One region of the Leuconostoc mesenteroides subsp. mesenteroides ATCC 8293 genome, then DNA from elsewhere that is predicted to be linked to it. Evidence: predicted binding sites of a transcription regulator. Region 1 holds the regulator's gene; the other holds the start of a gene.
What was found. The regulator Rex, encoded in region 1, represses fermentation and respiration genes when NADH is low (regulators of the CRP and FNR family bind a similar motif). The targets are predictions, from matches to a motif close to TTGTGAANTANTTCACAA.
Positions count from the first base shown of each region.

Region 2: the regulator Rex is predicted to act here: its motif matches at 2,211-2,228, upstream of LEUM_RS00495 (YagU family protein).

Region 1 covers NC_008531.1:1,743,861-1,760,127, reverse strand. The annotation lists gene LEUM_RS08725 (type 1 glutamine amidotransferase) at 1-216, opposite strand, end outside; gene LEUM_RS08720 (Mur ligase family protein) at 216-1,574, opposite strand; gene LEUM_RS08715 (non-canonical purine NTP pyrophosphatase) at 1,822-2,439, shown strand; gene LEUM_RS08710 (NlpC/P60 family protein) at 2,546-3,457, shown strand; gene LEUM_RS08705 (thymidine kinase) at 3,672-4,274, shown strand; gene prfA (peptide chain release factor 1) at 4,364-5,434, shown strand; gene prmC (peptide chain release factor N(5)-glutamine methyltransferase) at 5,431-6,423, shown strand; gene LEUM_RS08690 (L-threonylcarbamoyladenylate synthase) at 6,420-7,433, shown strand; gene LEUM_RS08685 (carboxypeptidase M32) at 7,584-9,074, shown strand; gene LEUM_RS08680 (phosphocarrier protein HPr) at 9,334-9,603, shown strand; gene ptsP (phosphoenolpyruvate--protein phosphotransferase) at 9,605-11,320, shown strand; gene tsaB (tRNA (adenosine(37)-N6)-threonylcarbamoyltransferase complex dimerization subunit type 1 TsaB) at 11,436-12,146, shown strand; gene rimI (ribosomal protein S18-alanine N-acetyltransferase) at 12,130-12,687, shown strand; gene rimI (ribosomal protein S18-alanine N-acetyltransferase) at 12,665-13,075, shown strand; gene tsaD (tRNA (adenosine(37)-N6)-threonylcarbamoyltransferase complex transferase subunit TsaD) at 13,068-14,084, shown strand; gene LEUM_RS08650 (redox-sensing transcriptional repressor Rex) at 14,182-14,832, shown strand; gene LEUM_RS08645 (lipid II:glycine glycyltransferase FemX) at 14,839-15,876, shown strand; gene LEUM_RS08640 (HAD-IIB family hydrolase) at 15,943-16,267, shown strand, end outside.
Region 2 covers NC_008531.1:75,697-91,963, reverse strand. The annotation lists gene LEUM_RS00505 (MmgE/PrpD family protein) at 1-81, opposite strand, end outside; gene LEUM_RS00500 (glutathione S-transferase C-terminal domain-containing protein) at 56-1,138, opposite strand; gene LEUM_RS10660 (hypothetical protein) at 1,574-1,720, opposite strand; T-box leader at 1,789-2,034, opposite strand; gene LEUM_RS00495 (YagU family protein) at 2,243-2,782, shown strand; gene LEUM_RS00490 (FAD-dependent oxidoreductase) at 2,870-4,240, opposite strand; gene LEUM_RS00485 (GtrA family protein) at 4,421-4,876, opposite strand; gene LEUM_RS00480 (glycosyltransferase family 2 protein) at 4,986-5,990, opposite strand; gene LEUM_RS00475 (ArnT family glycosyltransferase) at 6,011-8,113, opposite strand; gene LEUM_RS00470 (hypothetical protein) at 8,310-8,948, opposite strand; gene LEUM_RS00465 (XRE family transcriptional regulator) at 9,045-9,935, opposite strand; gene LEUM_RS00460 (flavocytochrome c) at 10,116-11,513, opposite strand; gene LEUM_RS00455 (ECF transporter S component) at 11,710-12,276, opposite strand; gene LEUM_RS00450 (hydroxymethylpyrimidine/phosphomethylpyrimidine kinase) at 12,260-13,063, opposite strand; gene LEUM_RS00445 (sensor histidine kinase) at 13,846-14,826, shown strand; gene LEUM_RS00440 (response regulator transcription factor) at 14,832-15,557, shown strand; gene LEUM_RS00435 (hypothetical protein) at 15,829-16,041, opposite strand; gene LEUM_RS10655 (hypothetical protein) at 16,047-16,217, opposite strand.

The DNA.
Region 1 (16,267 bases):
GGCGACAATAGTCTCTTCATAATCTTGTCCTCCACCAAATAAGACAAAATCATATGCGGTAGCATTAAATTCATCCCCAAGAGATACCAAATGGTAATCAACGGCAACACCAATTTGCTTAGCATAATAGGTTAAGGCGATTATGTTACCATAATCACCATAGGTGTTCATTAGGTTGCCATATAAATGAGCCACAGAAATATCATAATCAGCCATTAGAAACCTCCTTTGATGTAGCCCTTAGCGCTTAATTGTTCGCGCAATTGCAGCATTGCCGTATAAGTAGCAGCAATATAAACTTTTTTTGTTGGCAGTGACTTGATAGCCGTCACGACTTCTGAGAGATCTTCATAAACGGCTTGGTCTGTAAAACCAGCCATCTTTAAACGCACGCGTAAATCTTTATAACGTTCGCCACCAGTGGCTACGGCTTGTATTTTTGTATCATGTAATTTCTCAAATTCAGCATCCCAAATCCAACTAGTATCAATGCCATCTGCGTAATTTGCATTTAACAGCGCCAAAAGAGAGAATTCATCTTTTTCGGTGAGCATCATGTCGATTACTGAATTAGTACCGACGGGGTTCTTAATCAAAACGATGATCACATCTTTACCGTCAACATCAATGGCTTCTTGACGCCCAAAAATTTGAGCATTTGATTCAAATGCCTTTTTGATTTGTTCAGGAGTCACACCAAATTCTCGTCCGACTGAGAAAGCTGCTAGGGCGTTGTAGATATTATATAAGCCACCAATTTCAATGCGCAATGGTGTGTTGTCAATGCTAAAAGTTGAGTATCGTGGTGTTAAATGATCCACACCAGTGATGCGATAATTTAACTTGGGGCGCGAAAACTTGTCTGTTGTACTAAAATATTTTCCCAAATTAGCATAAGTAATAAAATCATAGTGGAGTACAGAATTATCGGTTGGTGACAAAATACCATCAGTGTTAATTGGTGCAACATCAGGATTATAATCTGCTGGCACAACGTGATCAAAACCAAAATAACGACGCGTGTTGGTGAAATTACCGCGAGTAAATATAGGTGAATCGCCATTGGCTAGGACAAGCGCTTCAGGTGCATTCTTAATTCCAGTAACAATTTTTTCGTAAGTTGTGTAAATTTCACCATAGCGATCCATCTGATCACGGAAAATATTGGTTAGTACAAACATTTTTGGTTGGATTGCTGCCGTGATTTTTTCAACATTAGCTTCATCAACTTCGAGTACGGCTAGTGGCTTTTTACCGTTAGGTGATTTTTTTACTTTGGTTGTCACTAAAGTTCCGGTAATACCTTGAATCATGTTTGACCCAGAAGGGTTGGTGATGACTTGATAGCCACCAGCTTGTAAGACACGAGTAATCAAGGCGGTCGTGAGTGTTTTTCCGTTGGTTCCAGTGACAATGATCAAATCAAAATCTTGTTGAATTGTTTTTAAAATGTCAGGATCAATCGAAACAGCTAGTTTACCGGGTAAACTGGTTCCACCACGATGTAAAATATTTCGTAAAAACCAGTACGAAGTTTTTGCTGTGACGCGTGCAATTGAACTTTTAACTGTCATAATATCCCCACTTTCATGATTCTAATTTTACCATGAACAAGTGCGCGGTGGGGAATTTCATACAATGTTTGCATAGATACTTGTAAAGTTTAATTTTGAAGGATGTTTTACAGTAGGGTACCAGCCTAACTAAAACGTTCTTCCCTAGTCATGGTAAAATGAAAACGAGATAACAGACGGAAAATCAGCCATAATCTGCTGACTACAATAATATAGTAGCGTGGATTTATTTTGGAAAGGTGTCATAATGAAAAAAATAGTAATCGCATCTAACAATTCAGCTAAAACACGGGAGATTCAACAAGTATTTGCTGAGTTTGGCGTCCAAGTGGTCAATTATCGCTCGATAATGAGTGAAAAAACTTTTCCAGAAGAAACTACTGATGATCAATATGAAAATGCTTTAGCCAAGGCACGTTTTATTAAGCAATTTTTGCCAAAAGAATGGATTTTAGCTGATGATACAGGTGCGTATTTTGCTGCTTTCCCAGCCAGATTTGGATTAACTATTGCTCGCGAATTTAAAAGTTTGGGACTTAAATCTATCCAGGAAGAAGATGAATATTTATTAGGGTTGTATGCATCAGAGATGGATCGAAGTGCTTATTTAGAGGCTTTATTTGTCTTATTAACACCGGATGATCAAGTGAAGCGCGCAATCGGACGAGGCGGAACTAAGTTAGCTTTGGCAGAACGAGGTCAGTTTTCGGTAGGATTTGATACCTTGTTTGAAGCTGAAAATGGTCAGACTTTTGCGGAAATGCCAATCGACGTTCGCGTATCTTATTCACATCGTGGGCGTGCTGCAAAAAAGTTATTGGCACAATTAAAACCTAGTGAATTGTCAAGTTTGGTTCATAAGTAATCAGTAACTTTCTAGGATTCAAAAATTATTTAATCTTATTATAAGATCCGTTTGTTAAACTGAAGGCGAAGTTTAAGCTGCTTATTTATGAAGGAAACTAAGATAAATGAAATCAAGAAAGAAAGTATCAAGATCAAAATCAAAAAAGCATGCACGGCGTAAGCATTGGTGGATTGTGGCAGTACCTATTGTCATTATTGGTTTAGCCGGAACGTATGCGGTCAGAACAAACGTTATCAACCTACCGGATAACATAAAAGCATTACCACAAAAAGTGTTGAAAGCAACGCCATTGAAGAGCACATCACAAAAATTCACAACAATTAGTGGTGAAAAAGTTACTTTAAAGACGACTACCTTAGGGAAAACATTTTTGATTTCAGATACAACTAAAAAGAAGTTGACTGGACTACAAACCATCGGTAAAAAAGAATACTATTTCTCACCTCAAACTGGTGAAATGGTGTATGGTTTGAAAAAAATTGATGGCTATTATTATTATTTTGATAAAAATGGCGTGAATAATTCTGTCACAGCATACAAAAAAATTGCCGCGTCTGTTAAAAGTGACAATGAAACCATTGAAAAAGTTATTTCAGGTGGTATGACTTTAGTTGGCAAAAGCCCCTATTCTTATGGTGGCGGTCGTACTGATAGTTCTGTAGCTAAAAACGAATTTGATTGTTCTTCCTTCATTGCTTGGTTTTATCGAAAGGCTGGTTTGCCGTTAGTTGTGCAATCAGCAGCGTCAACAACTTTATTAGCACAAACTGGTACAGAAGTTGAATGGTCTAATATGCAGCGTGGTGATGTGCTGGTGACGCCAAATACCTATACTGAAGACCGTCTCCATGCTGCAATTGATCTTGGTAATGGTTTTATTCTGCATGATTCATCGCCCACTAATGGTGTGGCCATTAGCCGTTTAAATGAGTTGGTCAATTATAAAACGTCTAAAACACTGACATGGGCCGATTTGTTGAAGCCAGGGACGGTTCGTCGTGAAACAAGCGAATGATTTTTATCAATAGTAGATTTGTCTGCTCAAGTCACATAATCGTGGCTTTTTTGTTGTCGTAAATATTGCTATAATATTATTAGTATTGTCTACATTTTCGTTTAGACAAATAATGTTGATTATAAATATTATCATTTTTATGATATACACGGACTTTTTTAAGTTAATCAAAAGGAGAATCGTGTTTTCGATTGCTCGTAAGCACAGTAAAAATATGGCACAATTATTCTTTGAATATGGCGCAATGAGTTCCGGAAAGTCTATTGAAATTCTTAAGGTTGCGCATAATTATGAATCACAAGGGCGCAAGGTGTTGCTGATGACACCAATTATGGATACAAGAGCTGGTGTTGGCGTCGTTGCTAGTCGCATCGGTCTTTCTAGAGAGGCTGTGGCAGTCCAACCAGAAGATGATCTATACCATTTGATCAAGGGCATGAAAGATGATCATTTAGCAGTAGTTTTGATTGATGAAGCACAGTTTCTCGCTGCTAAACAAGTTGATCAGCTAGCTTATGTGGTTGACCACTTGAACATTCCGGTAATGACTTTTGGGTTGAAGCAAGATGCCTTCAACCATTTATTCGAAGGATCAAAACGTTTAATAGAGCTGGCTGACAAGTTAGAGGAAATGAAAACCATTTGCTCATTTTGCGGTAAAAAAGCGACAACGCAATTGCGTATTGTTGATGGGAAGCCACAACGGGAAGGTGCGCAAGTTTTTATTGGCGGGGATGAAGCCTATATTCCTACATGTCGTCATCATTGGTTTAAGCCTGATTTAGATAAAATAACTGAGATGTTTCCGGTTAAATAATTCAATTCATCAAAAGACCTTTGGTCTTGTACATAAGAAACAAGATGTTTTGGGCTGAATACCACTAAAAACAATTATTGGAGAGTAAAATGGATCCTATATTTCAATCACTACAAACCGTTATAGATCACTATGATGAGCTCAATGAACAACTGGCTGATCCGGAAGTCATGAATAATGGTCAACATTACATGAAGCTTTCAAAGGAAGCGGGCGAAATACGTCAAACTGTTGAAGTTTACACACGCTATAAACAAGTTATTCAAGATATTCAGGATGCAGAGGAACTGCTGGGCGATGCTGAAATGGCGCCTTTGGCTAAGGAAGACCTCAGTGCCTTAAAACCTGAAAAAGAACAACTGGAAGAACAGTTAAAAATATTGATGCTACCTAAGGATCCAAATGATGATAAAAACATTATTATGGAAATACGTGGGGCAGCTGGTGGAGATGAGTCATCACTGTTTGCTGCGGACTTGTTGGATATGTATCGACGTTATGCTGAACGTCAAAATTGGTCAATGAGCATTATTGATGAAAGCACTACCGAGGTAGGGGGCTACAAAGAAGTAGCTGTCATGATTACTGGGGACAATGTTTATTCTAAACTCAAATTCGAGTCTGGTGCTCATCGTGTGCAACGCGTTCCGGCTACCGAAACGCAAGGGCGTGTCCATACATCAACAGCTACAGTGGGTGTCATGCCAGAGTTTGAAGAAATTGATTTTGAACTAAATGAATCAGATTTGGAAGAGGAATTTTTCCGTTCAGGTGGTGCTGGCGGACAAAACGTCAATAAGGTGTCAACAGCGGTTCGTTTAATTCACAAGCCAACTGGTATTATGGTTAAGATGCAAGAAGAGCGAACGCAAATTAAAAACCGTGATAAAGCACGTAAGCTGTTAGCCAGTCGTGTTTATGATTTTTATGCACAACAAAATGAATCTGAATATGCAGCACAGCGGAAATCAGCGGTTGGAACTGGTGATCGTTCGGAACGAATCAGAACCTACAACTATCCGCAAAATCGTGTAACAGATCACCGTATTGGTCTAACACTTAATAAGTTGGATCGTATTATGAACGGTGAACTTGGCGAAGTTATTGATGCATTGGTTATTGCTGATCAAACAGCAAAGTTGGCGGAACTAAACAAATGACTGGGAAACATTTTGAAACGCCAGATCAGTTTAAAAAATCCAAATCAGATCCAAAAGTACTTTCGAGCAAATTAAATACACCAAAATGGTTTGAATGGAACGACATCAAAAAGCCAGTTAATCCAGCCACAGTGAAAATTTCATTGCTTGAGGCTAAAAAATGGGCCATCTCAGAGCTAACCAGTGTTGGTATGCCAGCAGACGATGCTAAGGATAATATTGATTTTCTTCTCAGTGGGGCACTGAATGTTAATTATGGTATGCTGCGAGCAAATATGTCACGACAAATGCCGGCAGCTTTAGCCGCACTTTGGCCTAGTTGGGTATCAGAATTAGTTAAAAATAAGCCGCCACAATATATTTTAGGTCATGCACCATTTTATGGACGTGAATTTATGGTAGATGAACGTGTGTTGATTCCACGGCCAGAAACCGAGCAACTGGTTGAATGGATTTTGAAAGATGCTGGTAATACTAAACATCCGGTTTCTGTGTTAGATATTGGTACTGGTAGTGGGGCTATTATCGAAACATTAATGCTTGAGAACGACCGAGTAAAAGGGTTTGCGGCAGATATTTCTCAAGATGCTTTGACGGTAGCTGAGATGAATGCGCAACGTTTTAATTTATCACATCTACATTTCGTTGAAAGCGATGTTTTTAGCGCATTAAGCGGATTGAAATTTGATCTTATTGTTAGTAATCCACCATATATTTCTAATAGTGATGAGAATGAGATGGATGACAGTGTGTTAACATTCGAACCGCATACAGCCTTATTTGCTGAAAACGATGGGTTAGCAATTTACAAAAAAATTGCGCGTGGATTAGATGCACATTTAACTGAACATGGCCGTGCGTATTTTGAAATTGGTTATAAGCAAGGAAAGGCAGTACAGCAATTATTACAAGCGGCATTGCCTAAAGCTAAGATAACTTTGCGACAAGATTTTTCAGGTCTTGATCGCATGATTCGAGTAGAAAAATGAAAACAAAAATTTTTGAAACCACAAAAAATGATATTGAAGAAGCTAGCCGACTTATCCAAAACGGCGAAGTAGTTGCTTTTCCAACAGAAACAGTTTACGGACTGGGAGCCGATGCAACGAATGAATCAGCAATTAAAAAGGTATTTGTCGCTAAGGGACGACCTGCTGACAATCCTTTGATTATGACCGTAGCAGACGCTGCACAATTGGATGAATTTGTAACTATTTCTGACCAAGCTAGGGGATTGATGGACCATTTTTGGCCGGGTTCGTTAACTATTATCCTACCTATCAAACCAGGAAAGGTGTCCATGTTGGTGACCGGTGGATTACAGACGGTTGCTTTTCGCTTACCTGCTAACGACGCGGCACGTACGTTAATTCGTGCTGCTGGTGTACCAATTGTGGGACCGAGTGCAAATACATCAGGAAAGCCATCCCCAACAACAGCACAGCATGTGTGGCATGATATGCAAAATAAAATTGCCGGAATTGTTGATGATGGACCAACACAAGTAGGTGTTGAGTCAACGGTTGTCGATATGTCAATATCGACACCGATTATTTTACGACCAGGCGCAGTGACCCAACCACAACTTGAAGAAGTCTTACAAATGAAGGTCATTGATGCAACTAGTACAGAATCTGTTGCGAGTAATGTAACACCTAAGGCACCGGGCATGAAATATCGCCACTATGCCCCAGACAAAAATGTCGTAATGTTTGACGGATTAGATGCCTTAGAATTAAAGCAAGTACTTGCACCAAATGATGTTGTAATGGCCAAAGATGATATGATTGAAAAAATGGCATTAACGAATCATCAGGCGTGGTCATTAGGAAACACCTTAGAAACGGCTACTGAACAGTTATTTGCTGGGTTACGTTTTTACGATGATGATAGTCAGATAACCACGATTTACGTTCAAAAGATGCCGCCGATTGGTATTGGTAAAGCCTTTAATAATCGTTTAGGTAAAGCAGCGGGAAATCAGGAATTTCAAAACTAAAAATAAAAGGAACTAAATCTGCTAATAGGTCTAGTTTCTTTTTTATTTTTAATTAAGACAGTTTTCTAAATAATGATCAATGATGACACATTTCTTCAAATGAAATGATAAAATGATTATTAACTAAAAATATTCTAATAGGAGCTATGTATGACGACACAACATGATTTATTTGATTCAGTTAAAGAGCAGACTATTTTGACACAAATAGCTGCACTTTCAGGTTGGGATGCTTTGACGGGGATGCCAAAGGATGCGGGACATTTTCGTGCAGAGATGGACGCATATTTAGCTGAAAAGTTATTTCAAGTTTCAACTGGAAGTGCTCGAAAAAAGATATTAGAAGATTTGGAAGCTGACGATTCATCATTAGATAGTCTAGGTCATCTTGTGCTTCAAAAGGCACGTAAAGATTTTGATATGACAGGCAATATTCCTGAACAAGATTTTATTGCTTTTCAGAAAACACTTTCGGAAGCACAAGATTTTTGGGCAAGAGCGCGTGAGGCTAATGATTATAAAGTTTATCAGCCATATTTGGAACGAATTATTAGCTATTTGAAGCAATTCATTCCGCTATGGCAAAAAAATGAAAAAACACCATACGATGTTTTATTAAATCAATATGAACCAGGATTAACTGTCGAAAAATTGGATGCAGTATTCGACCAAGTTAAGAATGGTATCACAACATTGCGTCACAAATTGTCAGCCAATGATTCGATACCTAACGATGAATTTTTAAGTCGTAAGGTCACTAAGGTACAACAAAGTAAGTATGCTATGGCGGCTGCACAAAGATTGGGTTACAAACTAAATAAGGGCCGGCTAGACGATACGATCCATCCATTTATGGAAGCTCTGAATCGTGATGATGCTCGTATCACCACACGCTGGGACGAAAATAATTTTCAAATGGCAGTTCTAGGCATTCTCCACGAGGCAGGCCATGGACTCTTTGAACAAAATGTTGATTCTAAGTATGATGATGTACGTTCAGTTTTGCCAATCAGCATGAGTATTCATGAATCACAATCGTTGTTTAATGAAGTTATGGTTGGAAGATCAAAAGAATTTTGGGCAGTTGAATATCCAAAGTTACAAGCAATTGTGGCACCAACATTTGATGATATTAATTTTGATCAATTTTATCAAGCGTGGTTAAAAACTGAAGCCACACTGATTCGTACTGAAGCGGACCCGCTAACTTATCCACTGCACATCATTATTCGTTATGAAATTGAAAAAGCAATTTTTAACGATAACGTTGATATAAGTGATTTGCCAGCACTCTGGAATAAGAAATATAAAGAATATCTTGGTTTAGAAGTGCCAGATGATTTGACTGGTATTTTACAGGACATTCACTGGGCGGGCGGATCATTTGGGTACTTTCCAAGTTATGCACTCGGTCATTTATATGCAGCTCAATTTAGAGCAACCATGACAAAGACGTTAGATTTTAAAGCTATCTTTGAATCGGGAGATTATTCACCAATTTTTGAATGGCGTAAGGAGCATGTTTGGCAATATGGTGGAGCTGTAGACCCTAATAAAGTATTGGAAGATGCTACGGGAGAACCTCTAAATCCACAGTACTGGCTAGACTTTGTTAATGGCCTGTATGAAAATTTTAAGTGAGAAAAAAGCGTTGAACTGATGATGTTTAACGCTTTTTTATTGTGGATATAAGTTGTTTCAAGTATGAACAATCTATTTTTCAGAAAAGAGGACGCAAAATCAATGTAAACGTTTTCATTGAAAAAGCCGGTAAATAGGCATTTCTAGCTTTAGTGCTTGATATAACAATGATTTGTGCAATATTCTACTTGATATTTTGTAAGCGCTTTGATAAACTATATTCAGAAGCTGATTAACAGCACAAAGGAGAATTTTAAACATGGCACAATCAAAAGACTTTCATATCATCGCAGAAACAGGTATTCACGCACGTCCAGCAACTTTGTTAGTACAAGCAGCTTCAAAGTTTGCTTCAGATGTTACTTTGTCATATCAAGGTAAGGATGTTAACTTGAAGTCAATCATGGGTGTAATGTCATTGGGTGTTGGTCAAGGAGCCGATGTTACTATTAAGACTGAGGGTGCTGATGAAGAAGCAGCAATGACAACAATTGCTGAAGCAATGGCTACAGAAGGACTAGCAGAATAAAATGACGAAAAACTTCAAAGGAATCGCGGCAAGTAACGGCGTAGCAATTGCTAAAGCCTACTTGTTAGTTGATCCAGATTTGTCTTTTGAGAAGACAACAGTAACAAATGTGGCGGCTGAACAAGCACGTGTCGACGATGCTTTGAAGGCTTCTAGTGATGATGTTAAATTGATAAAGGCAAAGGCAACCGAAAGTTTAGGTGCTGCAGAGGCTGAAGTATTCGAAGCACACCTAATGGTTTTGGCTGATCCAGAAATGTCTGGTGCAATTAAACAAAAAATAGAAGATGACAAAGTTAACGCTGAACAAGCTGTCAAAGAAGTCACAGATATGTACATCAGTATGTTTGATGCGATGACGGATAATGAATATATGCAAGAACGTGCAGCAGATATTCGCGACGTAACGAAGCGCATTTTGTCACATTTATTGAACATTTCTTTGCCTAATCCAGCACTAATTGATGAAGAAGTAGTTCTTGTATCAAAGGATTTAACTCCTTCTGATACAGCGCAACTAGATCGTCAGTTCGTAAAAGGTATTCTAACTGACCTTGGTGGTCGAACAGCTCATGCATCAATTATGGCACGTACGTTGGAAATTCCAGCGGTGGTTGGTTCTGAAAAAGCAACAGTTGAAGTTTCTAGTGGTGATTTGGTCATTGTTGATGGCTTGACAGGTGATGTAATTGTTAATCCTGATGCCGATACACTTGCTACTTATCAAAAAAAGGCAGCCGATTATTTCGCACAACGTGCGGAATGGGCTAAGTTAAAAGATGAGAAATCAGTGTCTGCTGATGGTAAAGAATTTATCGTTGGTGCTAACATTGGCGCACCAAAAGATATGCAAGCTGTTTTAGACAATGGTTCTGAAGGCGTTGGTTTGTATCGAACAGAATTCTTGTATATGGAATCTGATCATTTACCAACCGAAGATGAACAGTTTGAGGCTTACAAATCTGTTGTCGAACAAATGGGTGACAAGCCCGTTACAGTTCGTACGATGGACATTGGTGGCGATAAGCATCTTGATTATTGGAAATTACCTGAAGAAGAGAATCCGTTCTTAGGTTATCGTGCCATTCGTATTTCATTGGATCAGACTGATATTTTTCGCACGCAATTACGTGCATTGATACGGGCATCTGCGTTTGGCAACTTATGGATTATGTTCCCAATGATTGCAACATTAAGCGAATTCCGTGCTGCTAAGAAAATTTACCTTGAAGAACGTGAAAAGCTTGAAAAAGCGGGTGTGGCTACGGGTGAAGTTAAGTTGGGCATTATGATAGAAATTCCAGCTGCAGCAATTTTAGCCGATAAATTTGCCAAAGAAGTTGATTTCTTCTCCATTGGTACGAATGATTTGATTGCCTATACAATGGCTGCGGATCGTGGAAATGATCGTGTGGCGTATTTGTATCAACCATATAATCCGTCTATCTTACGATTAATTAATACTGTGATTTCAGCTGCACACAAAGAGGGCAAGTTTGTCGCAATGTGTGGTGAGATGGCTGGTGATCCTGTGGCAGTACCACTATTAGTGGGTATGGGATTAGATGAGTTTTCAATGAGTGCACCATCTGTTTTGCAAACTCGTTCCTTGATGAAAAAGCTCAATACAGCTGACATGAAAGTGTTGGCTGAAAAAGCATTGGACGTTGAAACGAATGACGAAGTGATTGAGTTAGTTAAGGAAGCAACAAAGTAATATTTAGAAAAAGCGCCATTGGCGTTTTTTTTTGTGCTCTATAACGGTTTTTATGATTACTAATAAATATAACAATTCTCATTCAAGTTTTATTATTTGTGATAAAATTAAACTTATGAAGATTTTAGCATTTGATACAAGTAACCAACCACTAACAGTGAGTTTGGCAGAACATAATAGCGTAAAAAACGTTTTCACTACCAATGTAGCACGTAACCATTCCATTCAGTTGCTACCAGCCATTCGAGATATTGTGGCTGCTGAAAATTGGACACTACAAGATATTGATCGTGTTGTTGTGGCTCAAGGGCCAGGATCGTTTACGGGATTAAGAATTGGTGTCACAGTGGCAAAAGTTTTAGCCGATACCTTGGGTGCTGAATTATGTGGTGTATCTAGCTTAGCAATTTTAGCGGAACAAGTTAAAGCTGACGGGCTAGTGGTACCATTATTTAACGCCCGCAATAGAAACGTTTTTGCTGGTGTATATCAAAATGGTGTGAGTATATTTACTGAATCTCATCAGCCAATTACAAATTTATTTGCTTTTTTGGAAGCAAAGGACGAACCAATTACTTTTCTGGGTGACACCTCAGAATTTAGCGATGAAATGCAAACGCTTTTTGGTGAGCGCGCAAAAATTTTGTCACCAGAAGAGAGTTTACCGGATGGGGTGGGTATTGTAACACTTGGATTGCAAGAAACACCTACAGAGAATATTCAGGATTTTAATCCAAATTATCTACGCAAAACGCAAGCAGAGCTGAACTGGATTGCTGCTCATCCTGGTGAGGATAAACCAGAAAACTATGTTTTTGAAATTTAGAAAATCAAAGCATTTATTAAATAGTTTGCCAAAATATACCGAAAAAGTCGTTGATGTCCAAGGGACAACATTTTTATTAAGGCGAGCTACGATGTCAGACATCGATATGCTAATAAAAATTGAAGAAGCAGTTTATAATGGTTCAGCACCATGGCTTTTACGTGATTTTGTGAGTGAACTGTCACGTCCGCATGTCCGACTGTATTTAGTCATTGAACGGCGTGGTCAAATTGTTGGTTTTGCTGGTGCTGCTTTGCGCACTGACATTCATGACATGCACATTACTAATATAGCTGTCCTACCGGTATGGCAAAATAGCGGCTTGGGCACGATACTCATGCAAGAGTTAAAATTGTTTACTAAAAAAACAGGTATGTCATCAATGACTCTGGAGGCCAGAGTGTCCAACCTGGGCGCACTGGCATTGTACGAACGACTGGGCTATAAGCAAACAGGTATTAAGAAAGGATATTACCTCGATAATCGCGAAGATGCGGTATCGATGGCATTACACTTTGATGATTCGACGAGCAACAACTGAAGATATTGACTTGATATGGCATATAGCCGATGCTGCTTTTGGATCATCCCCTTGGCCCAAAAGCGTTTTTGAACATGATTTAGCTAGTCCCAGGACAGCTTATTTTATCGGGGATGGTGGCTTTGTTGGTGTCACGACAATACTTGATGAAGCTGAAATTGTTAGTGTTGCAGTACATCCTGATTATCAAAAACAAGGTGTGGCACAGAACATTTTTAAACATATTTTTAATATGAAGCAAGTCACTCGATTTTTGCTTGAAGTATCTGCACAAAATGGTGGCGCCCAAGCATTATATAGAAAGCTGGGATTTACAGAGTATTATCGTCGTGAAAAATATTATAGAAATGGTGATGATGCAATTATGATGGAGAAAAAAATTGACTAAAATAATTTCCTTTGAATCAAGTGCGGATGAAACAAGTGTCGCCATTGTTGAAGACGGTCACATTGTGCTAAGCAACAGTGTGGCTACCCAAATTAATTCACATCAACGCTTTGGTGGTATTGTTCCTGAAGTGGCCAGTAGACATCATATTGAATGGATTACTCGGGTACTAAATGATGCTTTAAACACGGCTCATGTAGAACCCAAAGCGCTTGATGCGGTTGCTGTGACATATGGGCCGGGACTAGTCGGCTCTTTATTAGTTGGTTTAATGGGGGCGAAAACATTTGCTCTGGCGCATGGTTTACCAGTTATTCCAGTTAATCACTTAGCAGGTCATATTGCGGCGGCAAATTTTAACAAGCCAATTAAATATCCAGCGATGGCATTAATGGTTTCTGGTGGACATACTGAACTTGTATTGATGCGTGAAGAAAACCAATTTGAAGTCATTGGCGAAACACGTGATGATGCAGCTGGAGAAAGCTTTGATAAAGTTGGGCGGCTATTAAATTTGCCGTATCCTGCTGGGAAGACAATTGATGAGATGGCTCATAGAGGCCAACCAACCATTAAATTTCCAACTGCCATGGCACATGAAGATAACTATGATTTTAGTTTTTCTGGTTTGAAGAGTGCGGTAATTAATTATGTGCATCACGCCAATCAAAAAGAGGAAACAATCAATCAGAATGATTTGGCGACTAGCTTTCAAAATGCTGTTGTTGATGCATTAATTGGTCGAACAAAACGAGCATTAGAAAATTTTCCTGTTAAAAGTTTTGTATTAGCTGGTGGTGTCGCCGCAAATTCTCAATTACGTGAAGAATTGACTATGCTATTAAACGATTTTCCAAAGACAGAATTTATCCCTGTTCCGATGCAGTATACAGGGGATAATGCAGCAATGATTGGTGCTGCGGGTTATTGGAATTACAAGAAAAATATTTTTGCTGATTTAGATTTAAACACGGATCCGGGATTGGATTTTGAATTGTTACAATCCTGACATCATTGTGAAAACATCACTATCTTTTGGTAAAACCTTTTTATATATGGTATACTAGTTATGCAAAAGTTCACAAGTTTAATTAATGGAGATAATTATGACTCAACAACCTAAAATACCGCGTGCAACTGCTAAGCGGCTACCTATATATTTTCGTTATCTAACATTTTTACATGATGCTGGCAAGGAACGGATTTCTTCCTCAGAGTTGAGTGAAGCTATTAAGTTCGATGCGGCAACAATTCGTCGAGATTTTTCATATTTTGGTGCGCTAGGTAAGCGTGGCTACGGTTATGATGTCAAAGCGCTTTTAGATTTTTTCGCCAATGTATTGGACCAAGACAGCTTAATTAATGTGGCTTTAATCGGTGCTGGTAATCTTGGACAAGCTTTATTAAACTTTAATTTCCATCAATCATCAAATATGCGTATTGCAGCAGCATTTGATGCAGACGAAAAGCGTACAGGCACAATTTTGTCAGGTGTGCCAATTTATTCAATGGAAGAGTTACAAGAGCAAATAACAGCACAACGTATCAATATTGCCATTCTAACGGTTCCACAAGGTGTTGCACAAGAAATTACCAACCAGTTAGTCGAAACGGGTGTCAAAGGTATTTTGAACTTTACACCAGTACGTGTGACTGTTCCAACTGGTGTTCGTGTGCAAAACGTTGACTTAACAAATGAATTACAGACGTTAGTTTATTTCATCGAAAACTACGGCTCAATTACGACAGGACTATAATTTCACATGACTATTTTAAATTTAGATGATTCCAAAAAAGTAACTGATTATCAGCAATTCGTTCGTGAAAATCCCCGTGGACAAGTAACACAAGATCCATTGTGGGGAGAGTTGAAATCTAACTGGGGACACATTTATGTTTACCACGAAACTGACGGAAAAATTGATGCCGCTATGTCCGTTTTAACCGTCGAAGCAGTACCAGGAAAACTATTAGCTTATGTTGGCCGAGGGCCAGTAGCTGATGTTGAGGACATTGACTTGATTAAGTCAATGATTAATGAAGCATTGACGGCTTTGCCAGATAATGTATTTTTGGTACGTATGGATCCTGAGGTGTCATATTCTGATGCATTAAATCAAAAGTATCTTGATGCTGGATTTAAAACAAGAAATAAACAAGTTAAGCATATGCATGGGAACATTCAACCACGTAAGAATGTTGTTTTGTACTATGATGGTCGCGGTGAAGGGGCTAAGCCCATTACAAATGAAGATGAGTTAATGCTTCATTTTAAGCCGAAAGTCAGAAATGATATTCGTCGTGCTTTTCGTGACGGGGTTACTGTTACAAGTGGTGATGGTGAAGAAGACATTCGCGCATTGTTTGATACATATGTGTCGATGGCGAAGAGCCATGGCATTACCCATCGACCAATTGACTATTTCTTACGAATGCAAAAATTATGGGCTGGTACGGGATTATTCCGTGTTTATCTAGCGCATTATGAAGATCAAGTTATTGCCAGTGGCCTTGGATTCTCTTATGGCGATGAGATTTGGTACATGTACGCTGGTTCATACCGTGAATTTGGAAAGCATAATGCGCCTGCTGCTATCCAATACGAAATGCTCAAATGGGGACTTGAATTAGGCAAAGTTGAGTACGATTTTGGTGGCATTGGTGAATTTGATAATTCAGATGGATTGTACAAATTTAAGCATGAATTTGCTTACCATGATCCCCATGCTGAGTACATTGGTGAACTAGATTGGGTAATTGATGAATCTGGTTATCAAGAATATCTTAAACAATTTGAATGAAATTAGCGCTTAACGGCGCTTTTTTGGTACAATTGAAAGATAGTATTTACGAGTAGGAGACAAGTAATGTCAATTAAATTAATTGCGTCGGACATGGATGGCACGTTTTTAACGGCAAATGATGAATATAGTCAAGCTAGATTTGAACGCGTTTTATCAATTATGGAGACACGCGATATGCGTTTTGTTGCGGCTTCAGGGCGTCAAGTTAAAAATCTACAACAATTGTTTGCCCCAACAATTAATAATGGCTTTGAAATGGATTTTGTTGGTTCCAATGGTGCAGTTGTATCAACATTTGAACAACAATTGTATTCAGTACATTTGTCAGCTAATCAATTAGAAAAGGTCATTGACTGGAATGCTAAAAATCCGGAGTCAGCGGAAAACA
Region 2 (16,267 bases), 370 kb from region 1:
TTCGTCTATTTGGAACTTGGAATCTACAATTAACTGGGCTAACTTCCGAGTATTACTAACCAAATTTTTCTGCTCTGTCATTTGCTTCTTCCCAAATACTATCATCTGGCCCTAATGGAATAATTCGAGGCAGATCCTCTTGCGGTGTATGATCAACCTCATAAAAACGTTGACGCATTGATTCAAAATTAGTATTGTCGCCAAATGCAGGGATGGCATACAAATCCTTAGCGTAGTTCCACAAATTAGGATAATCAACTAAACGTTTTTTATTAACAAAATACTTTTGATAAAACACTAAGTCAAATCGTGACAGCGTGACATATAAATTAATATCTACTAATGTTATTTGGTCACCGAATAAGTAGCGTTGGTTGGCTAGGCGCTCCTCTAGCCAATCTAATCGATTAAATACTTTGTCATACCATTTTTTATAATCTGCTTGAGAACGTCCATGACCCGCCTCATTAACCGCATAATTGATGTCCATCAATATGATGTCACTCAACGCATCAATATCTGAACGCAAGTTCTTAGGATATAAGTCCGGTGCAGTTTCTGGTACATATTCTTGCCAGGCTAAGGCAAATTCTTTGATTAAATTATTATAATCATTGTTAACAACCTTACCGGTTTGAGTGTCAACGAGTGCTGGTACCGTCGTTCTTTTATCGTATGAAGGATCAGCTAACCGGTAAGCTTCCCCAAGTGAATGAATCCCTAATACTGGATCAACATCCCCATCATCTAACGTAAAGAACCAGTCTCCAACTACCCCAGCTGGTCTCAAAGGATCAACGATGCCATTAGAAATCACTTGATCTAAACCTAATAAATCAATACCAATGGCAATACGATTAGCCCAAGGGCAATGACGAGACCAAATCAAGCGATAACGGTTAGGTGTAACAGGAAGCGTACCGTCTGTAAACCGGGCTTTAAATTGGGGGCCTTGATAGGCTGAAAACTTTTCTCGTTCATTAAAATTGGACTTGTCTTTACCGTTGTCATATTCTTTTTGCTTTTGATGCGCTCGCGGATTAGCAACCTTTGATTGTGAAAAATCAATCGGACACGCCTGTAGTGTATCCGTTACCTCAATGTTTTCTAGTTCTTTTTGTAGTGTTTGATCACTCATACTGTTTCTCCTCAAATCTTTCTTTCGTCTATATTTTTTAAGTATTTTAAATCATCATCTTTATATATCACCTTAACTAGGCTGTTTTCAGCTCTATTATGACCACCCCCTTTATTTCAGACCACAAAAAAGCAACCCAGCTAAAAATAGCCAGATTGCGGGACGAAAATCGTGTTACCACTCGCATTCAATAATCTATCACTAAATTATTCTCTTTAAGTTCTGTTTTTTAACAAAACTCTGTGCTATATCGGGCACACCCGGAATGAATTTACATACTTGCTCACCCATTCTATGACTCCAAGACCATTTTCAACTTATTCGTAACACCAACTTTCACCAATTCGTCGGCTCTCTTTCAGTTACTCTTTAAATTTACTTATCTTTTCTTTGTCTTTAAAACTGCAGTTACTTCTTTAAAGTTAAAATTGATAATTACGACTTAGTCGTAGACGATATAGGCTTGCTATCCGATATCAATATTGTTTCAAAGCCCACATCAATAAAAGCTGGAAAAATAGTTAAATCAATCCATGGAAACTTCTTTAATACAGTCAAAACATCATACAATTTATTGGTCATTACTTATTCTCCATTCATTTTATTCATCAACAAAAAAAGTCCCATAATCTTTGCATTATCTACAAAGATTATGGGACGAAAAACTCGTGTTACCACCCAAATTCTATAAAGTATCACTACTTTATACTTGACAGGTACATCAAAAGAGAGATACCTTAACGCGATAACGGGCGCACCCGAGCGGTATTCACGAACATGCTTATACCACTAACGACTCCAAGACCATTTTCAATTCATTCGTAATACTAACTTTCACCAAATGTTAGCTCTCTTTGATTACCCCTAAAATTTACTTATCTTTTCTTTGTCTCATTTATTTGTAATAACCTTACACTATTTATAATTATTTTGCAACCATTTATTTTTATTCTCATTGTTTTTTAATTACAAGTATTTTATTTCACAATTTTGGCAATATCCATAATTAATCGAACATATTCCCGAAATCAAATGAATTGACAAACGATCCCAATGGCTGTATTATTAACAGTTGTTAAATGATTCACATAAGGGAGAAACACTATGGTTACACTAAATAAACCAGTTGCATCACTAAAGGAGATCATTACTAAAAGTATTTTCTACGGATTTATTGCAGGGATGATTTCAGGAATGGTTAAAATCGGTTGGGAAAATATTTTGCCACCACGTACACTAGCTCGTAATGCCACTAACCCACCACAACATATGGCTGAACAGCTTGGCATTCCATCTAAACTAGTTCATTCATTCTTTTACTACTCTCAAGATCAAAAAGTATTTTGGTTCACATTGATTCTACACTTCTCATTTGCCATTGCGTTTGCAATACTATACGTATTTGTATCTCAATATTGGTCTAAAGTAGCTTTGTGGCAAGGTGCTGCTTATGGTATATTCCTTTGGATTCTTTGGCATATCATTATCATGCCTGCATTTGGAACAATTCCAGCTCCATGGAATCAACCTTTAGATGAACATATTTCTGAGTTCTTTGGGCATATTGTTTGGGCATGGTCGATCGCAGTGACGGTCTACTTCTTAATTGCTAAGGATAAGAATGGTCATTTAGAAAACGTATAATTCTACTTATTAAATAAAAAGAGACGCAACCTTTCGAGTTGCGTTTCTTTTTATTTGTAGCCTAATATTACCTTATTCACAAACTAATTAAAATTTAGGCTCACCAAGTGCATGTTGGGCCGCTAGGTTCAATAGACTCCATTGTCGGTCAAATCCTGGTTGGAAGAAAAAGTCGGCTTCAGCCAAATCTTCCAAACGAAGTCCGTGTTCGATCGCTAGCGCAATAACATTACCTTGAGCCGTTATATCATAAGTCGATAGCACCGCACCGCCTAAAATACGATGTGTCTGCGGATCATAGCCCAGCTCGACATAAACTTCGGTGTTCCCATTTTCTCGAGGAACGTAGTCGGGCCGTAAGGTATCTTGGTAGAAGGAGCACTTCAAAGTAACACCTGATTTTTGGGCCGTTGTGGTATTTAATCCAGCCGTTGCAAAATGGTAATCGAACACACTTAACGCTGACGAGCCAACGACCCCTTTGAAAGGAACTGAGGGCTGATTTTCAAATAAATGTGCGATTATATAACGGACTTCACGCCGTACAACGGTTGCTAGTGCAATTGGTAATTTAGTTTGGGCAGGGATTGAATACGATAGAACCGCATCTCCCACAGCATAAACATCTGGTAAATTCGTCCGTAAATATTCATCCGTTTTAATCCAGCCTCGATCGTCTAAATCAATCACACCTTTCAACCAATTCGTATTTGGCTTAACCCCAGCGGCTTGAATAACTAAATCACTCGGGTACTTTCCCTCATCTGTTTTTACTGCCGTTACTTGACTAGTTCCTTCATAACTTTCGATGCGAACGTCAGTAACCACTTTTACACCTTTATCAGCTAATTCCTTTTCCAGAACAGCTGTTAATTCAGCATCTAAATAATTTCCCAAAGGGCGGTCAATCATATCAATTAAAGTAACATTTTTCCCGGCCTTAACACTAGCTTCCGCTGCCTCAACGCCAATGTAACCCGCACCAACAATTGTGATATTTTTAACATCGGGATTTTCTAACTTGGCCTTTATACTTGTTGCCCAATCTTTACCACGCATGAGGTAGACATTTTCTAAATCAGTCCCTGGAACAGGTAGACTATTTGGTGTCACGCCTGAACTTAATATCAGCTTATCATAGCTATATTTCTCAGTACTACCGGTAGTAACGTCTTTGACAGAAACTGTTCTATCATCAGCATCAATTGCCAGTACCTCGTGGTTACTGTAAATTTCTGCGCCCAACTGTTCCATATCTTCAGGACGGAAATTACGAACATCATTAACATCAGTAACACTATTTTCCAAATATAATTCCATGCCGCAAGACATGAATGAAATAAAATCACCGGCTTCAAACAACTTGATGTCAAGGTTCTTGTATTTACGAGTTAGTTCTAGAATAGCTTGATGTCCCCCATGAGATGCACCAACTATAATAATCTTTGTTTTTGACATTCCTAATTCCTCCTTAATATTGTTATCCTTTTCCTACCTACCATGCTAGAACAATTCTAAACAGAAAGCAATCGTTTTGATTTTTTGACAAAAAAGAACAGCTATATCAAATAGCTGCTCTAAACTTGCTTGTTCTTAAATAAAGTCATCACTTTTATCTACAGGTAGCTGATAAAGATGTTAATTGAAAATCATAAATTTTGAAATAAGATAATTTACAATTACCGATAACACTTGTATCAAAATAATTGCTAGAAAACTATTTAGCTCCGTACTATTTGAAGCGAATTGGTTTACTATTGGTAATGAAAAAGGAAATAGCTTAAAGTTTACTTGATTAAGAAAGAAAATATGAATAAAAATATTGCTATATTTTTCGATCATAACGTAGGTTAAAAAGAAGTCAATTCCGGCCACAAATAACCGTCCCCAAAGGAATCTGACGAACTGAACGAACACGCTTTTTGTTTGTTTGGTTGTAAAAACAAACAGTTTATTAACAACAAATGCGAATATAATGGTCAGTGTCTGCGAGATTAGGACAGGCAGCATTGTGTCATCAAATATTTTCATGGAAATGAGTCGAACGATTAAATATACTATGGTCGTTGCCACACCCCAGAAAATATACTTCATTTTTTCAGAAAGTAAATATTTACGCAAAACGATTTGTCTCCATTCAAATCCAAAGAGTACTTTGATTACTATTGAACAATATCATTATCAACTGTATTATCCTTGAAAATCACTTCATGGTATAGTCATCAACTTTACGTAGCTTTTCCACGAATAGCCCTGTTTCAGTTTCAATTTGAAATAAAGGTCGTTGCTTCACTTCGGTAAATATTTTGCCAATATAAATACCAACAATCGATATTGCTACCAAGTTAATGCCTCCCAATAACCAAATGGAAATCATCAAAGATGACCAACCTGCTTCTGTGTTTCCAATCATTTTTTCAAATATTGTGTAAACAATTTCAATACTGGCGATGCTGATGACAAGAATGCCTAAATTAAATAATAAACGAATCGGTTGAACACTGAAACTGGTAATGCCATCAATAGCAAAACTCAACATCTTTTTTAATGGATATTTTGATGTACCTGCCTGACGTTCACCACGTTCATAGAAAACTTTATCTGACTGAAAGCCAACTAGCGGTACCATAGCGCGTAGAAAAACATTTCGCTCAGGTAGTCGCAGTAATGCTAGCACGGCAACACGACTCATTAATCTAAAGTCGGCGTGATCTGGTACCATTTCAACACCTAAGAATGATGAAATTTTGTAAAAGGTTAGTGCCGTATTACGTTTGAACCATGTATCGGTTTTTCTACTGGATCTGACCCCATATACGATTTCATTGCCCGCTTTATATTTAAGCACCATTTTTTGAATAATGTCTGGATTATCTTGCAAGTCAGCATCTAGTGTTATAACAATGTCCGCTAATTTAATACTCTCTGACATTCCTGCTAATAATGCTGATTGGTGGCCAAAATTACGAGATAACTTGACACCAATTAAATCAGAATTTAATTGTTCTTTTTCTTGAATAATTTCCCATGTATTGTCTACAGAGCCATCGTCCACAACCATAATAAAACTATCGTCGCTAATGAGATTTTTTTGAATCAAAGTCTCTTTAATCGTATTCAATTTGGACAAGGTTGTAGGCAAAACTTCCTGCTCATTATAGGCTGGTAAAATCAACCCAAGTCTTGGTGTTGTAAATCTTGTCAGCATATTTAAAGTATTCTCCTTTCTTATTCGTATATATTTGATAGATCATATAGCGTTGTACTTTGTGATTGTCCACCCATTTGTTGCGTTGGGGAACTTTGATTTGACGTACTAGAACTATATGTGACCTTAGTACCATTCTTTTTAACCCAAGTTAGTATTTTACTAATTTGACCACTTGAAGTTTTACTATTATTACCCATAACGAAGTATTTAAGTTGTCCCGACTTGACTAGCTTCTTAAACTCGGATAGAGACATCGTTGGATCAGTACCGTTATAACCACCTATAGCCATAACTGCTTTGCCTGATTTGATAATATATCCAGATGCTGAATTAGAATCTGTTGTAGCAAATAAGTATTTAGCATTGCCTTGATGCTTCTTAGTGTAGCTCAATAATTGATTATTGACTTCCCCGCCCATATCACTGCTTCCGGTTTGACTTAGCAGGGAAGGACTAGCGGCTGGTATTGCTGCAGAATTGTGCGACAATGTTGGTGTTAACGACCACCAGCCTGCCATTAGTAAGATACTAATGGCCGACAAGACAATTTTTATTTTGTTATTGATTTGTCTAGGCAATAACCACCAGATAGATAAGCCAATTGCTACAATAATCAAGATAATGCTGATAATTTGATAATATGACCATACATAGTACGCTTGCAGTAGAAGCGTTGTTAATACGGCAACACTGACCACTATTCGTGCGATCATTGATTCTTTATTGCTTTGAGCAGACATTTTCACAACCGCCGCTACGCCAATTGCTGTCAGTGCAGCAATCGCAGGGGCTAGCATAATTGTGTAATATGGGTGAAAGAAGCTAGCAACTGAGAAAAATCCATAGACTGGAACGAACCAGCCCGCCCAGAGCAGAACCTCGGATTGTTCCTCAGAAACATGGTGCCATTTAGCACCACGTTTTCTAAATCCAAACCAACCAGCAATAAGTCCAAGAATTGCAAGTGGCAGATACCAACCAATTTGTGAACCCAAATCTGATTGGAAAAGCCTAAATGGTCCAGCTGATCCAATAGCAAATGCACTGTTACCGCCACCCTGGCCACCTTGTGCTTGTCTGGTCATTTTTCCTGACTGACCAGGTGCTTTGCCTTTAGCCTGGTTTGCGTTTTTATTTGTAGATTGGTTTGGTGGCGTGCCAGTTGGCGCTTTACCACCGTTTTGTTGTCCGGTCGGTGCCTGTCCGGTCATTTTACCAGTTGACGCTGACCCGCTCGGCTTTTTACCACTCGGAGCACCGTTATTTTTTTGAGTTCCTGTTGATTTTTTGGTACTTCCCATGCCAGGGAAAGCACCGCCGGTTCCTGTTGATTGTCCTAACAATCTTTCGGTACCGTTATATCCAAATGCTAGCTCCATTAATGAATTCGTTTGTGAGCTACCAATATATGGTCGACTAGATTGGTCAACAGAATCAACTGCCAACGGGTAGGCTACTGTAAAAATCGATAAGGAAGCCATACCAACAACTAACCAAGCAATTTTCTTTTTCCACGGTAGTTTGATTGCTACCCAATAATAAACAAGCATTGCTGGTAAAATCATGAAGGCTTGTAACATTTTGATGTTAAAGCCCACACCAATCAAACCAAAACTGACAATGACTAGCCAAATATTTTTCTTAGCGACTGCTTTTTGTAAAATATATACAGCTAAAAGCAAGAAAAATACCAGTATAGCATCCATATTATTTGTGCGACTATTAGCAACCACCGTTGGCGTTAATGTCAAAATCAAGGACCCAATTCTTCCGGCCAATAAACCAAACTTTGGTGCTAATAATTTATACATTAAGTAAACAGATCCTATACCCGACAAAACACTTGGTAAAACAACCGACCAGCCATGTACACCAAATATTTTAGCTGATATGGCCATTAGCCATAATGCAACTGGCGGTTTGTCAACAGTAATAAATCCTGCTGGATCAAAAGCGCCGTACCAAAAATTCGACCAACTTTTTGTCATCGAGGTAATAGCCGCCGTATAGTAGCTATTAGCACTACCAGCATCCCATATACCCCAACCATACAGAAAGGCACTTAGTATTAAAATACCGACTAAATACCAATCTGTTTTTTGCATTCTTTTTAATTGCAAAACTGCTACCTCCTTATTCAGATAAATTTATTGTAAGAGTGGATTAATATATGTAAGTTAAACAAAAATTAATTCAACATTAAATCAATGCATTTTTACATTGACTTAATGCATAAAAATAGAAAGCATAACATGCAAATATGCACCTTATGCTTTCTATTTTCTATCCAAACACAACCCCATTTATTAAATGTAATTAACTCGTCATCCGTCGAATATGCAGGTAAGTAAATACCCCTATAGGGACAGCAGTCATAACAATCGTTGCTACAAAACGCAATAAACTATATCCAAGACTGCTACTATCAATCAAATGCTGTATTATCGTAAATAAATAATACCCAGGAAACAGCTTTTGAACAGCACTGATAATCGTGACGAATCTTCCTGTGGTCCACGTATCAAAAGGTATAATCAATAATGCCCAAACCATCATAATTGGAAAGGATAACGCATCCAACACTTTGTTATCGGCTACGATGCCCATCGCAAATCCTATTAAACAAAAGTATACTCCCAAGATCTGACACAACAAGACCTCAAAAATAAAATTAATGTCTACTTGTATTGTCTGCATAACAACACCACAAATGGTTACAGTTAACGCAATGAGGACATTTAAAATCAACTGAATCATCATTTGATCCAACACCCAATTTTTTATACCATAACGCGAGGTTTTAGCCTGTAAAAAGTAAAAATTTTGACTACGATTAATGGTTTTTCCAAACGTAACAACCGAGTTGCCCATAATACCCATTACGCAAGAAGCAACAAACCAAATACTCGAATAACGATGAGTAAAGAACCCGGCAGACTTTGCTATATTAACCATGAATATGTACCACATTACTGGTGAAATAAGTGTAAATAAAATGAAGCGTCTATTTCGAAACGTTTCCTTTAATTCTATATATGTAATCATCCTGTATCACCCCTCGTTATTATTATACTTACGGTACCATTCTTCAATTGTCTGATTATTAGAATGTATTACCGTCACTTTTTCATCTTGTACAATCACGCCGTCTTTTAATAACAAAACACGATTAAAATACCGATCAATTTGATTAAAATCATGTGTAATAGTCAAAACACTACCAGCAACATGATCCATATAATTCCAAAAGAAATCAATAGATTCTAAATCCATGCCAACTGTCGGTTCATCTAGAATCAAAAGCTTTGAAGAACTCATTACACTTAGCAATAATGCAAGTCTTCTTTTTTGACCGCCAGATAGATCACTAATTCTGACATTAGCTTGTTCTTCCAAATGAAACTTTTGTAATAATCCACTAACAAATTGCGTTGAATAAATGCGATGAATGCCGGCAGAAAGAGCTATATGTTCTGCCAATCGAAGCGTTTCTATTAAAGTATTTTCTTGGGGCATAACATTTAAATCCTCTTTGGGATCAAATAATCTTTCGATGTGACCTGCATCTGGTCGTAGCATGCCCGCAATAATATTTACAATAGTAGACTTACCCGAACCATTGCTCCCTAATAATGCAATGCGATCCTTACCATAAATTTCTAAATTCACATCATTTAATACTGGTTTTTTAAAGCCTTTACGAACGGCCGTCAACTTCAATAATAATTCTTCTGGGCTCTGTTGTCCGGCCAATAAATAATTTAAATCAACTCCAAAGATGTCCGCTAACGCAATAAGTTTATCAATGTCTGGTTCAGCATCCCCACGCTCCCATTTTGAAACGGATTGACGCGAAACATATAACTTTTGAGCAATAATCTCCTGCGATAAACTTTTCTTTTGCCGTAACATATTGAGCTGATAACTGAATATATTTTCCATATTTTAATTCCCTTCACTTTGTTGTGCACAGGTTTTATTATACGTAAAAGATTTCACTTGACCATCAAAAGCGCAATATCTCTGTATCCCTTTAGCTGCGCTGGTCGCAACTAGTAGTTGCATACTAAAAAGACTATTGCCTCACCAATAGTCTTTCCACGTTTCTCTCAAAAATTTAATTTATGACAAACTCAAAACATGTTTTGCAGCTTGCTGGCCCGCCTGTCGACCAAAAACAATTGTTTCGGCAATTGAATTACCACCAATGCGATTATCTCCATGTAATCCACCAGCCACCTCACCAGCAGCAAATAATCCTGGTACTGCCTCACCTATCTCATTTAAAACTTCAGTTAAACGATTAGTCTTTATTCCGCCCATTGTGTAATGAACGGCCGGTTTAATGTGAATTGCATAATAAGGCGACTTCTCAATACCACGATCCATGCCTGTCTGGCGATCAAATGCTATATCCTCAAAGGCCTTTTGATACATGTTCCAACCACTTACTGTTTTTTCCAAGTTATTAGGGTTTACACCTATTTTTTCCGCTAGCTCATATATTGTATTTCCTGAAACAGCTAACCCCATGGCAACATAAAAGTCGGCTGCTTTAAATGCCTCGCAAATGCCCTGATCAAATACCAGTGTCGCTCCATCCTGATGCAGGTCATCAATGGCCTTAGTCACCTGATCACGCGTAGCCATTTCATTAGTAAAGCGTTTGCCTAAATGATTGATCAAAATAGCACCAGCACCGCGCAATCCCTCGCCTATTAAATAAATATGATCCGTTTCCTGCTGGGCAGTTGGGTGAACTTGTACTTTGTTCATATCTACCAGTGCACCACCGGCAGTTGTTGCAAGCTTAATACCGTCACCGGTCGCACCGGGATGATTTGTCGTGCCTAACCTTAATAAATCAGGAGCATATACTGACATCATGGCACGATTCTGTGCGAACCCACCACTAGCAATCAGAACTGTTTTGGCATTAATAATCTTTTTTCCTGCTTGCGGGTGCTCAATCTCAACCCCCGAGATATGACCATCATTCTTAACTAAAGATAAGACTTTTGTCTGATTAAAGACGGGGATGCGCTTCTCCGCTAACTGCTGTTGCAGCCCCTTTACAAGATAACCGCCAATTGCAGTGGCACCGGTTGGTTGATGAGCGCGTTTTTTTGACATACCACCTGTCGATACAATCTCATTTAATTCAATATTATGATAAGACAACCATTCAATTGCAGATTCAGTATGTCTCACAAAATATGACAATAATTCCTTATTATTACTACCTTTTCCACCCTTAAGTGTCTCTTCATAAAATGATTCCTGCGAGTCAATTATCTGATACTTTAATTGTGTCATCGTTTCAACAGCATTCATACCAGTAGACGCGCGCATTGAATTACCCCCTAGGCTATTTAACTTTTCAAATATAACCACATCCAGCCCTAATTCTTGCGCCTGAATGGCAGCAGTCATTCCCGTCGCGCCCGACCCAATAACTACAAAATCATATGAACTTTTCAAATTATCAATATTGGTACATGAAAAATTAAATTTGACCATATTTGCTCCCCCCATTTTATGGCAATCACTATGCTTAATAAAATATATCTTTATCTTACTATACTTCAGTCGTTTTAGAGTTAATTCAGAAACCACCGTCAGAAAAAATAGTGTTCGTTAATCACAACTGTTATGAGCAAAAAAGCTACTATCCTATAAATAATAAGATAATAGCTTTTTACCGTTAAGTCGAAGTTTAACTAAAATTATTTCTTACAAATAATCGTTTAAACTGTTCAGCTAGTACTCGATATATCACAAAGACAACAACTAATGTCGTAATGCAATTAATTATAGTAGGAAAAAGAGATGAAATAGTAGCTATTATTGCCGGTTGCAGTGTCATCCCCTTAAATAAGCTCATCACAAAATTATGCCCCGTTGTCATTACTAATTTAGCAAAAACAGCTGAAAGAATAACAAGAATTAATTTTAAATTGGTTCCATGTTGTTTATAGTTTACTAATGAAAACACATAGGCCGCAACACCACCAACAATGAAGCACTCAACAAAATAATAAGGCGCTTCCATGGCATAACCATGCATCACATCGAATAATGCTAATCCAAAGCCACCAGCCAATGCACCCCGTTTATAGCCTAATAAGAGTACTGAAAGGAGCACTGCTGAGTTGCCCAAATGTACAAATGGTTTTCCTATCAGTGCCGGCATTGGAACCTGTATACTGGTCGCTACAAATGTAATACTAGTAAATAAAGCAACTAACACAATGTCTATGACTATCCTATTTTGTTGTCTCATGACCATTTTCTCCTTGCCAAACATGGCCTACAAATTGATTGACTCTAACTGCATTTTCTATCGACTGAAATGTAAAATTTTTGGCATCAAGAACCGCCTCGTGTATCGGCATCCCCTTCACAATGTTCGCCAATATAGCTGCAGAAAAAGTACAGCCTGCACCATGATTGTAATCAGTTGCTATCAATTCTCGTTGGAATATTTCAAAAGTAGTGCCATCATACAGCATATCTGTAGCTAGATTATTATCAAACCTACTACCTGATTTAATGACAACATATTTGATGCCGTAGCTAGATAGCTTTTCAGCGGCTACTTTCATTTCGGACACGTTGTTAATAGACTTCACTCCCGTTAACATCGCTGCTTCCAAAATATTGGGTGTAATAATGTCCGCTTTGGCTAATAACTTTTCTTTATAAGTCTCTAGATCAACCGTACGATCATTATCGATTGACAATTTTGTAGCCATGACGGGATCCACTAACAATGCACTGGGCTTCACGCTTTCTAGATAGCCAACCAGTGTATTGAAATTATCAACATCTGAAACCATACCAACTTTAATGCCAGCTAGATCAACCGCCACTGCTGTTTGTAATTGAGACGCAAACAGATGATTTGGCACTGTATATTGTGTCACTGCCCATGTTTGTGGTGCCATAGTCACAATATTTTCAATAGCAACCAAATTAAATATGTTGTATTTTTCGAAAGTTCTAATGTCCGCCTCTATACCACCGCCACCACTTGTATCTGACCCACCGATAGATAATATTTTATTCATAATTCTCCCATTTAAATTTTGTCAAGTTGTAATTATAAATGCTATTATACTAGTTTACTGGGTGATATCAAATTTATTTTATTGTTTAAAAATACCTCAGACAAGTAATTAACCTTGTCCGAGGTATTTATGTAAGCTAAAAACTTAGTTGCCCCTCATTTCAAAATGTGTCCTTTGGTAGCTAACCTATTGCTAAAAAACGAAACCCAATCACCACCTGTAGTGCTAACTAATTTATCTTGACCTAACTTTTCAAATTGTTCTAAAAAAACCATTTTTTCCTCCTCAAATTATACTTTATATTTACTTATTATTTTCCCTAATATCGCATTCTATCACAATAAAATGTTCACAAACGGTTGTTATAATGTGGTAAATGGTTACTACTTAAACACTTGTGGTAAACGTTTATCTTTTACTGTAAAATATAACTATAATCAAGGGGGATGATTATGTACATTTTATCAGTTACTCACATTCTACTAGGGTTTTGTAGTTTATCAAGTATTGAATTTATCATGTTTTGCACTATAAGTAGAACTAAAATACGCTTTAAAATTTACTTGCTGTTTATCTTAGCCGAACTGTTGACAACGTCATTGTTAGGTATCCCAGCTCGGATAATACATATCTTTATTCTGATATTACTTAACGTCTTACTGAACAAAGAAAAACAAAATCTTAATCTTATCGCTTTTTACGCACTATATACCGTTGTATCCGTGTCAGCCTTCGGTGCCATAATTCAGTCACTGGGCAAGTGGTTTGGACTAACATACCTCTTGGAAAATAATATCATAGCTATTTACGATACAATGATAACACCAATACTCATAGGCATTATACAGTTTGGTGTAATCAAACTGATTGCACCGAATCTAGAAATTATACGAAAAAACCAACATTTACAGAAAAGCAATCGTTTGAAATTTATCAACTCACTATTGTCTATTAGCCTAATACTTTATTTATTGACGTACCAATTTAACAATACTTCATATAAAAATGCTGTTAATATGTTCTTTGTTATTAGTTTAATATCATTATTGGTTTATCTTAAGAATACTACCCAAAATTATTTCAACTTTCAATTAGCGCAGCAAAAGCAACAGCAATTAGATCATTTAACAACCTATACAACACAAATCGAAGATCTCTATAAAAGTATCAATGGTTTTCGTCATGATTATGCCAACCTAATTGTCAGTTTAGAAACAAGTATACAAGCCGGTGATATCAATCAGATTCGCTCTATATATGAAGATGTATTAAAAAACTCCCCGAATGTATTAAATCATGGGAATCACACCTTAGGATCATTAACAAAAATCGACATCCCCGCGATCAAAAGTATTCTATCAAATAAAATTATTTTAGCACTAGAAAAAGGTATTCATATAGAATTCGAAATTGAACAAAAATGGTCCACTTGTCACGTTGATGTTTTTGATTATATTCGTATGCTGGGTATTTTATTGGACAACGCTATTGAAGCCAGCGAAGCATGCTCAATGGCGTTTATTAATATTGCGTTTATTACAGATAATATTAAGCAGGAGCACCGTCTCATTATTGAAAATTCCACTAACCAAGAATTTATTAATATCGGCCATATTTTTCAAGATGGCGTAACTAGTAAAGGAGCTAATCGTGGCATTGGATTGAGCAATATGCAACATATCTTAAGTAATTATGAACAAGCACACATAGAAACCGAATACAGCAATTATCGATTCCGACAGACATTGATTACACAAGGATAAATTTTATGCACATCAACATTTTAGAAGATGATATCATACAGCAACAAAAATTGCGACGCTACTTAAACGAATTAGTCCAGGAAAACAATTGGTCATGCCAACAGATTAACACTTACTCAAAGCCAGAACAATTATCACAGCACTTACTTAGTAATGGAACGCATCACATATACTTTCTCGATATTGAAATCAAAGGATCGGATAAAAAAGGGTTTCAGGTCGCTAAAGAAATTAGAAAACATGATCCATATGCTGCTATTATTTTTGTCACGACTCATTCTGAATTCTTGCCACTTACTTTCCAATATCATATTTCTGCACTGGACTTTATAGATAAAACGCAATCATCAAGTGATTTTAAGCAGCAATTAAAAGAATGCTTAACTCATCTTGTAGAAAAAAAGCATCAAGATAAGCCTCTAGACTTATTTCACTACAATACCTCACAATGCCATTTTCAGATACCCTTCAATGATATTCTATTCTTTGAAACAATATCTGGTACACGACAAATCGCTTTAGTGAGTAAAAATAAACGTATCCAGTTCACAGGTCGATTACAAGATATCGAAGCGATGGATGATCGATTATTCCGTAGCCATCGTTCCTATCTTGTAAATATTAATAAAATTGAACAAATTGATAAAGTCAATAATGAAATTATCCTTCATAATCAACTGACTTGTCTAATTTCCCGAAGAAAAATAAAAGCATTAAGAAACCTCCTGTGACTAAAAAGTCGGGTTCACTGTTACCATCTCAGTGAACCCGACTTTTTTATTTTTTTGTGTATGATCTGCAATAGCTAGAATTAATAGTTTCCCAACAGTACATCACTAACAATAATGCAGTAACCTGAGAACTTTTGATATGTTTTCCCCTATAGTAACCATATACTTTCTTGCCATCTGTCTAATTTGAATAAGTAATGTGATTGTTTTTTTACAATTGAATTATATAAAATAGTATTTTATGTAATAAAAGACAACTATATAATACTATTTACCGAAGAAGAGAAAATTTACTGTCTTTTTTTAATGGCCATACAATCAAATTAACAAAAGTTATTATTAGCAAAAAATGAGATGCTTGCTCTAAGTCTCTTGCAGAAATAATATTTAAGATACCTACATCTGTAAAAAAACGTAGTGCTGCAATGACAAAGTATAATATAAATGCTCCTAATGCTATTGCAGCGTTCGTATCATCTGTCATGATTATTATTTAGCCAAATCCTTCCCAAATTGATATCCTTTATCATATCCCCACACAAAGGCGCCACCAACTGCTCCAGCGATCCATAAACCAGCCACAATCAGAGGAGCTATTCCTTCTGACTCTAGTAATTCTTCAGAATTCAACTTTTTAAAATTACTTAATAAAATAGGCACTCAGGTAAATTTAAATCATCTTAAATTGCACTTTATCTGGCTAATTCCCA